DNA from 4 places in the Xanthomonas sp. SS genome. Region 3 is predicted to be linked to each of the others. Evidence: predicted binding sites of a transcription regulator. Region 3 holds the regulator's gene; each other region holds the start of a gene.
What was found. The regulator FliA, encoded in region 3, starts transcription of late flagellar genes. The targets are predictions, from matches to a motif close to TAAAGTTTNNCNNNCNNNGGCCGATAA.
Positions count from the first base shown of each region.

Region 1: a site for FliA is predicted at 956-982, ahead of HEP74_RS19625 (GGDEF domain-containing protein). Genes of this name have one in related genera too.
Region 2: a site for FliA is predicted at 1,058-1,084, ahead of HEP74_RS18575 (GGDEF domain-containing protein). Genes of this name have one in related genera too.
Region 4: a site for FliA is predicted at 1,506-1,532, ahead of HEP74_RS14950 (GGDEF domain-containing protein). Genes of this name have one in related genera too.

Region 1 covers NZ_CP051190.1:4,636,926-4,639,125, reverse strand. The annotation lists gene HEP74_RS19625 (GGDEF domain-containing protein) at 1-883, opposite strand, end outside; gene HEP74_RS19620 (carbohydrate kinase family protein) at 1,312-2,200, opposite strand, start outside.
Region 2 covers NZ_CP051190.1:4,408,533-4,410,732, forward strand. The annotation lists gene HEP74_RS18570 (hypothetical protein) at 1-1,013, shown strand, start outside; gene HEP74_RS18575 (GGDEF domain-containing protein) at 1,317-2,200, shown strand, end outside.
Region 3 covers NZ_CP051190.1:2,670,672-2,672,871, forward strand. The annotation lists gene HEP74_RS11080 (MinD/ParA family ATP-binding protein) at 1-767, shown strand, start outside; gene HEP74_RS11085 (RNA polymerase sigma factor FliA) at 764-1,513, shown strand; gene cheY (chemotaxis response regulator CheY) at 1,532-1,924, shown strand; gene HEP74_RS11095 (protein phosphatase CheZ) at 1,924-2,200, shown strand, end outside.
Region 4 covers NZ_CP051190.1:3,607,635-3,609,834, forward strand. The annotation lists gene HEP74_RS14950 (GGDEF domain-containing protein) at 1-1,408, opposite strand, end outside; gene HEP74_RS14955 (catalase) at 1,883-2,200, shown strand, end outside.

The DNA.
Region 1 (2,200 bases), 2.0 Mb from region 3:
ACTCGCTGGTGCTGATCGCCATGCCGTCCAGGTTCTCGACGAAGGACACCATCATGTCCTTCATCGCCTCCTTGGATTCGGCGATACCCTGCTTCAGCAGGCCCTGTTTGTAGATCACCTCGCGCAGGCTGCCGCGCGCTTCCTCGATCGAATAGCGGTCCAGCGGGCCGCTGATCATGTCGCGCACCACCGCGATCTGGCCCTGCAGCCAGCTGGTGTCGTCGAGCAGTTCGCCGACGTTTTCCAGCAGCAGGTCGAACAGGCCCAGCAGCAGCGTCTGCTGCTCCTGGCTGTCGCTGGCGCGCAGCGCGATCTGGTGGCACAGCTCGCGCACGCGCTGCGCCACCGGCTCCAGCGGCAGGCCCGGGCGCCATTGGCGCAGCGCCTCGCCGGTGGCCTCCGCTTCGTTGGCCAGTTCCGGCAGGTTGTGCAGCAGCGAGGCCAGCGCGCCGGCGATCGCCTGGCGCAGCAGGTCGCGCAGGCGTTCGGTGTCGCTGGGCCCGGCCAGCGGATCACCGACGTCGATGGTGCGGATGTACTTGTCGATCAGCTGGCGCAGCGCACGGCCGTAGCTGGGCCAGTCGCCGCTGGCGGCCGCCGATTGCAGGCGCCGGCCCATGTCGCCGAGTTCGCCGTGCAGGCCGGCCATGCCGTCGGCGAAGGCGCCGAGCAGTTCCAGCGGCTGGTGGGCGTGGTTGAACAGGCGGATCAGCGCCGCGGTGGCCGCGGCCGGATCGGCGTGCTCGCCCGCCGCCGCAGGCGCGGCACCATGCGCGCCATGCCGCGCCACCGCGGAAGCGGCCGGTGCCGCCGGTTCGCGCCGGCGCGGCGACAACAGCTTGCGCAGCCCGCCCGTCGGCGGCTCGTCGCGTTGATCCGGCATGCGGACGCTTCCTCCAATAGAACGCACCGCCCTGCCGCAAACGCGGCGCCCATGGCGATACTCAGGAACAGGATATCGGCGCTGGCGGCGTGCGCTTGAGCCGGCGGCGGGCGCCCTACGATCGTCCCGGCGTGGACGAATGTCCACTTGCTCGCTTTCTTGCCGCGTAGACGCCAAGCGCTGCAGGCATCTCCCATCGCGCCATTCCTGCGCGTGCACGAGGCAAGAGAGAACCGGGATGTGCGAAATGTCTACGCTCGGGCGATGACGTAGCGCCGCGGGTGCACAAGCGTGGCCCTGCGGGTGCGCCTGTTCAGGGCGGCAGCAGGCGCGAGGCCCGGCCTGACCATCGATCGGGCGCTGCGCATGCAGCACCGGTTGGCACCCCGGCAGATCCCACGCGACCTGCCCGGATTCGATGACGCGCCCTAGAGCGCGGCGCGGACCTCGTCCAGGCTGGGCGGATTGGCGCCAGCGCGGGTGCAGTTGATCGCCGCCGCGGCCACGCAGAAGTCCAGCAATCGCTGCAGCGCCGGCGCCGACTGGTCCAGCGCGGCGAGCGCGGCCAAGTCGGGCAACTGGTGCAGCAGCGCGGCCTGGAAGCTGTCGCCGGCGCCGACGGTATCTGCAACCTGCACCGCGCGCCCGGCCACGCGCGCCTCGGCGTCGCCGCGCCAGGCCACTGCGCCATCGCCGCCCAGGGTCATCACCACCAGCGACGGACCCTGCTGCAGCCAGCTGCGCGCGATCGCGAACGGATCCTGCTGCGGATACAGCAGCTCGATGTCTTCCTGGCTGACCTTGACCACGTGCGCCAGCGCGATCCAGCGCGCCAGCCGCGCGCGCCACACCGCCATGTCCGGCTCCACCGTCGGCCGCACGTTCGGATCCAGCGAGATCAGCCGCTGCGCGCGTTCGCGCTCGGCCAGCGCCTGGAAGGTGCTGGCGGTGGTCTCGGCGACCAGGGTGTAGGAGCCGAAATGCAGGCCGCCGACCGTGGCGTCGAGCGCCGGCAGGTCGGCCGCGGTCAGCGCGCGGTCGGCGCAGCCGGTGCCGTAGAACGAATAGTTGGGCACGCCCTGCGCGTCCAGCGCGACCATCACCAGGGTGGTCGCCTCGCGCTTGTCGATGCAGTGCTGCAGCGCCACGCCCTCGCGTTCCAGGGTGCTGCGCAGCTGGCGGCCGAGCGGGTCGGTGGACAGGCCGGTGAACAGTGCCGACGGCGTGCCGAGCCGGGCCAGGCCGATCGCCACGTTGAACGGCGAGCCGCCCTGGCGCGCGGTCATGCCGACCGAGGTGCCGGCGTAGCCGTCGATG
Region 2 (2,200 bases), 1.7 Mb from region 3:
ACCTGTACGCGCGCATCGACATGCTGCAGGCCGGCACGCTGTCGATGCCGGTCACGGTGAGCGAGGAGCGCACGGGCAACGCCTGGGTGTGCTCGCCGCGCACCACCTATGCCGACTACGCCGCCGAGGAGGCCGCACGCTTGTTGCCGCCGGCATTGGCCGCCCCGCTGCGCGGGCTGTGCGGCGGCATCGGCGCCTGGCTGGACTGGGCACGGATCGACCGTGCGGTCACCCTCAACAACTGGCTGCTGTCCACCAATCTGTATCCGCCACTTCCGCCCGAGGGCCTGGGCGGTCTGCTGGACGCCGCGCGTGCACGCTGGCCGGACCACGCGCTGTGGTTTCGCTCGCTCAACCGGGTGGACACGCCGCAGTGGCTGGACGCGCTGCAGGCGCAGGGCTTCACCCTGATCGGCAGCCGCCAGGTGTATCTGTACGACGACTGGCCGGCGCTGCTGCAGCACCGCGACCTGGCCCGCGATCTCAAGCTGACCGCGCGCACCGACCTGCAGCGCTGCGGCAACGACGCGATCGGTGAGGCCGACTACCCGCGCATCGCCGCGCTGTACGCGCAGCTGTACCTGGACAAGTATTCGCGCTGCAATCCGGCCTACCACGCCGACTTCCTGCGCGCCTGGCACCGCGCCGGGCTGCTGCGCTTCGACGGTTTTCGCAGCGAGGACGGCGAGCTGGCCTGCATCACCGGGCTGTTCGGCATCGGGCGCACGCTGACCGCGCCGATCGTCGGCTACGACCTGCGGCAGCCGCAGCGGCTGGCGTTGTACCGCACGCTCACCGCCTGCGGCTTCGAGCATGCGCTGCGCCACGGCCGCCGGCTCAACCAGAGCGCCGGCGCGGCCAGCTTCAAGCGCCAACGCGGCGGTACCCCGGTGATCGAGTACAGCGCGGTGGACGCGCGCCACCTGCCGCTGCGTCGGCGCCAGCCGATCGCCGCGCTCGGCGCGTTGACCGAACGCATCGGCGTGCCGCTGATGCGCCGCTATCGGCTTTGAACGACCGACCTGCCTTTTCCACCATGGTGGCGGCGGCAAGGGACTAAAGGCCGCGCACCCGCCGCCGATACCGCGTCAAGCCAAGCTCCAGCGCCAGGAATCCGGATGGACCGCCCCCCTTCCTATCGACCTGTGCCGCGCCTGCAAAACCAATTCGGCGGCCGCGCGAACGTCACGGTGTCCCGCAAGGTATCTGGAAACGTTTGCAACGCGAAAACCGCTGCAAACAGGCGGCTCGCATATTCTCGCGGCCTTATACTGGGCGGCATCTGAAAATCGTTTGCGGCGTGGATCGGGGGACCTGTGGAATGGATCGCACACCTGGCTCACGCTGGTACCTTGCTGATCGTCAACGCGTTGCTGGCGGCGGTCTCCGCGGCGATGTTCCTGGCCCTGCATTTGACGGCAGGGAAAGCCAGGAACACCAGGGGCTTGCTGCTTCTTAGCCTGAGCTACGGCACATTCGCCGCAGGCTTCGGCACCCTGCTGCTGCCGCGCGCATCGCCAGGGCACCCCGACGCGATGGGGTTGATCGGCAATCTGACCATCGATATCGCCACGGTATTGACCCTGTTCGCGGTGAACGCGTATCTGCGGCGGCCGCTGCTCCAGTTGTGGATCCTGATTCCGGTGGCGGCGATCGGCGCCGCGGAGATCTATTGTCTGCGCGGCGACGGCGACAATCTCAGGGTCATGGTGATCTGCGGCTGCACGCTGCGCGGCCTGCTGACGGTGGCCACGGGCGTGGCCCTGTGGCGCCATGCGGACGAAAGGATTCGAACCGCGGCGCGCTTCACCGCCCTCTTCCACTTCCTGTGGGCGCTGATGCTGCTGTTGCGCATCGCCTGGTGGTCGACCCATCCGTCCGCGGACGCGTCCTACGACCCCACCTCGACCTTCGGCCTGCTCTCGCGCATGGTGTTGACCGCCGTCATCACGCCCGGATTCCTATGGATGCTGACCCGCGAGATGCATGCGGAACTGGAACGCCACGCGTCCCAGGACTCCCTCACCGGCGTCGCCAACCGCCGCGTCATGTGGGAAAAGGGCGAGTCGGCCACGCAGGAGGCGCGCGGCAGGAACTCGCCGATCGCGGTGCTGATGATCGACGTCGACAACTTCAAGTCGATCAACGACCGCCTGGGCCACGCGACCGGCGATCAGGTCCTGGTCGCCATCGCCGATAC
Region 3 (2,200 bases):
AGACCAACATCTCGGTCAACCTGTCGATGGCGCTGGCCGACATGGGCAAGCGCACCCTGCTGCTGGACGCCGACCTTGGCCTGGCCAACGTCGACGTGCTGCTCGGGCTGACCCCCAAATTCACCCTGGCCGACCTGGTCGCCGGGCGCTGCACCCTGGAAGAGGTGCTGATCGACATGCCCAACGGGCTGATGGTGGTGCCCGCCGCCTCCGGTCGCCGGCACATGGCCGAGCTGCCGCCGGCCCAGCACGTCGGCCTGGTCAACGTGTTCTCCGAGCTCAAGCGCGAGCTGGACGTGATGATCATCGACACCGCCGCCGGCATCACCGACAGCGTGCTGACCTTCTGCCAGGCCGCGCAGGACGCGGTGGTGGTGGTCTGCGACGAACCGGCCTCGATCACCGACGCCTACGCGCTGATCAAGGTGCTGTCGCGCGAACGCGGCGTGGACCGGGTGCAGATCGTGGCCAACATGGTCCGCGACCTCAACGAAGGCCGCCTGCTGTACGACAAGCTGAGCCGGGTGTGCGAGAAGTTCCTCGGCGACGTGTCGCTGAATTACCTGGGCTGCGTGCCGCAGGACGACTGGCTGCGCCTGGCGGTGCAGCGCCAGCAGCCGGTGGTCAAGGCCTACCCGTCCAGCCCGTCGGCGCAGGCGATCGCCGAGATCGCCCGCCGCACCTCGCGCTGGCAGGCGCCGACCGTGCCGCGCGGCAACGTCGAGTTCTTCGTCGAACGGATCATCCAGCGGGGGGTCGCCGCATGAACGCCGCCGCCCAATACCGCGCCGTGCAGCGCAACAGCTCCAACGACTACATCGCCCAGCATTCGGACCTGGTGCGGCGCATCGCCCACCACCTGGCGGCGCGACTGCCGGCCAGCGTCGAGATCGACGACCTGATCCAGGCCGGCATGATCGGCCTGATCGAGGCCTCGCGCAGCTACGACGCCGACCAGGGCGCCTCGTTCGAGACCTACGCCTCGATCCGCATCCGCGGCTCGATGATCGATGAGATCCGCCGCGGCGACTGGGTGCCGCGTTCGGTGCACCGCCGCGCCCGCGACGCCGCCTCGGCGATCCGCAAGATCGAGCAGAGCACCGGCCGCGCCGCCGCCGCCAACGAAGTGGCCGCCGCGATGGACATGCCGCTTCCCGAATACCTGCGATTGATGGAAGATGCCGCGCGCGGCCAGGTGCTGAGCCTGGAATCGCGGGTCGAAGACCACGGCGAGCTGGACACCATCGCCAAGGGCGGGCCCAATCCGCAGCAGATGCTCGAGCGCAGCGAGTTCGGGCGCGAACTGGGCAAGGCGATCGCGCTGCTGCCCGAGCGCGAGCAGCTGGTACTGTCTCTGTACTACGAACAAGAATTGAACTTGAAGGAAATCGGCGCGGTGCTCGGTGTCAGCGAGTCGCGCGTCTGCCAGATCCACGGCCAGGCCACGGTACGCTTGCGCGGACGCTTGAAAGCGTTCGAAGCGGCAGACGCCGGCCTGGAAGACGAAGAATAAGACCCAAGGGAGTTAGCGGTGAACAAGAACATGCGGATTTTGATCGTGGACGATTTCTCGACGATGCGGCGCATCGTCAAGAATCTGCTCGGCGATCTGGGCTTCACCAACACTGCAGAGGCCGAAGACGGCAACAGTGCGCTGGCTGCGCTGCGCTCGGCACCGTTCGAGTTCGTGGTCACCGACTGGAACATGCCCGGCATGACCGGCATCGACCTGCTGCGCAACATCCGTGCCGACGACAAGCTCAAGCACCTGCCGGTGCTGATGGTGACCGCCGAGGCCAAGCGCGAGCAGATCATCGAGGCGGCGCAGTGCGGCGTGAACGGCTACATCATCAAGCCGTTCACCGCGCAGACGTTGCAGGAGAAGCTGGGCAAGATCTTCGAACGCCTGGGAGCGACCGCCTGATGCAAGCCACCGCCGAACGCAGCGCCCTGATCGAACGCCTGCAAGGTGCGCTGGACGCACTGGAGCGCGGCGACGAAACCGCCTGGCGCAAGGAAATCGACACGCTCGCCGCCTGGCGCACGCGGCCGATGATGCAGGGCCTGAGCCGGCTGGCGCGCGACCTGGGCCAGGCGCTCGGCGAGCTGCCGGTCATTCCCAGCGAAGCCGGCGAACTGGACGACGCCTGCTCGCGCCTGGACCACGTGGTGGAGATGACCGAGAAGGCCAGCCACCGCA
Region 4 (2,200 bases), 940 kb from region 3:
CGTTGCGCTTGGCGCGGTATAGCGCGGCGTCGGCGTGGTGCAGCAGATCGATCGCCGCCTCGGCGCTGGCCGGATGGGTGGCGATGCCGATGCTGACCGTGACCACGCCCAGCGGACTGGCCGGGTGCGGAATCTGCCGCTGCTCGATCGTCGCCAGCAGGCGCCGCGCGATCACATGCGCGGCATCGGCCACGGTGTCCGGCAGCACCACCGCGAATTCTTCGCCGCCGTAGCGCGCCACCGTGGCGGTGTGCGCGGGCAAGGCCTCGGCCAGTGCGGTGGCCACCTCCACCAGACAGGCATCGCCGACCACGTGGCCATGGCTGTCGTTGAACTGCTTGAAGAAGTCGATGTCGATCATCAGCAGCGAACAGTCCAGGCCGCCGTCCAGGTCGCGCAGCCGCGCCGCCAGGCCGACCCGATTGGCGATGCCGGTCAGCGGATCGCGCGCCACCTGCTGCTGCAGGCGGCGCGTGCCCAGGCGGCTCAGCCGCTGGATTTCCAGGTGCTCGCTGTGCAGGAACGCCACGTGCACGCCGTACACCGCCACCGCCGCGGTGGCCGCGGCCATGCCCCAGAAGAAGCTCACCCGCGACACGCTGATCGCCAGCAACAGCACCGCCAGCGAAAACACGATCGGCGCGAACGCGGCGATCAGTTCCGCGCTGCGCATGCTTGGCCGCGCGTGGCGCAGCCAGCGCCCCCGCGGCAGCGACGCCACCAGCACCAGCGCCATGCCGGGCAGATCGATCAGCAGCCCACCCCACCACGGCAGCCCGGCCAATTCGATGCGGTTGTACAGCGCCGTCACTGCCGCGTTGGCCCACAGGTAGGCGCTGGCGCTGAGATAGAAGTGGCGGCGGCTGCAGCCGCCGGCGCCGAGCAGGCGCAGCGTGGCCATCGACGCGAGCAGCAGACCCATCGCATCGGCGTGATTGATGATCAGGCTGACGTCGGGTTCGGAGAACCCGTTGCTGGACGACAGCGCCAGGTCGATCAGCAGGAACAGCAGGCCGGCACCGACCAGCGCCAGCAGCGCGTCCAGCGCCACCACCAATCGCGGCTGCGGCCGGTTGAACGAGCGCGCGATCAGGAACAGCGCCGGCACCATCGACGAGCCGGAAAACATCACGCCCAGCACCTGCAGCGTCGGACCGTGCTGCGGCACCAGCAGCGCCAGCAGGTTGCAGCCGGTCCACAGCATCTGCACCCCGACCACGCCACCCAGCAGCCGCCACGGCCAGCGGTCCACCGCCGGCGCGTGGCGCAGCCGGCGCAAGACGGCCAGCACCGCCATCGCCTGCACCGCCAGTCCGCACCACTGCGCCGCAGGCGCAGCGCTGCCGCCCGCCTGCGCGGCCAGCGCATGGGCGAGCAACAACCCGATGACGACGATGGGCAAGAACACGTTCGGTCTCCGTCGCACGCCATGCTGCGTTGCATCGGCCGCTGCCGCTGCGCCGTCCCCGCGCTCGCGGCCCCTGAAAGGAGCGGCGCGCAACGCACTATCGGCCGCGCGGCGCTGTCCTGTAGCGCCAGCTTAGCGGCAATGCCGCACCGTTCGGCGCTTGCGGCGTCCCGACGGGCAGCGGCAGCGGGCACGCCCGCGGTTCGCCGCAGCCGCCGCGGGCGACGCCAGGCCGTGGCGCGACGCATCGGAACTCAGCGATACACGTCGCTCGCACGTCCGCGCTTTGTGCGAACTGCAACACATGCCGCAGCAGCGTCCTCACGCCATGCTCGGACAGGTTGCACGGATCGTTCACGGCTGCCGGCACAGCATCGGTCGGACCCCTGACACCCCTCTCTCCCGCACATTCCGCAGCCATTGCAGCGCGAATCCCTTCTGCCGTAACTGCCTCATCCCCCGGAGCGCTCATCCATGGCCAGCCCTCGCAAGCCCAGCAAATCCAGCACGCCCGTCGATACCAGCGCCGTCGCCGACCAGCGCGGTCGCGGCGACGAACTGCATCAGCATGCCGGCGGCACGCATCCGCCGCTGACCACCAACCAGGGCATTCCGATCGCCGACAACCAGAACTCGCTGCGCGCCACGCCGCGCGGACCGACGTTGCTGGAAGATTTCATCCTGCGCGAGAAGATCACCCACTTCGACCACGAACGCATCCCCGAGCGCATCGTGCACGCGCGCGGCAGCGCCGCGCACGGCTATTTCGAGCTGACCGCGTCGCTGGACACC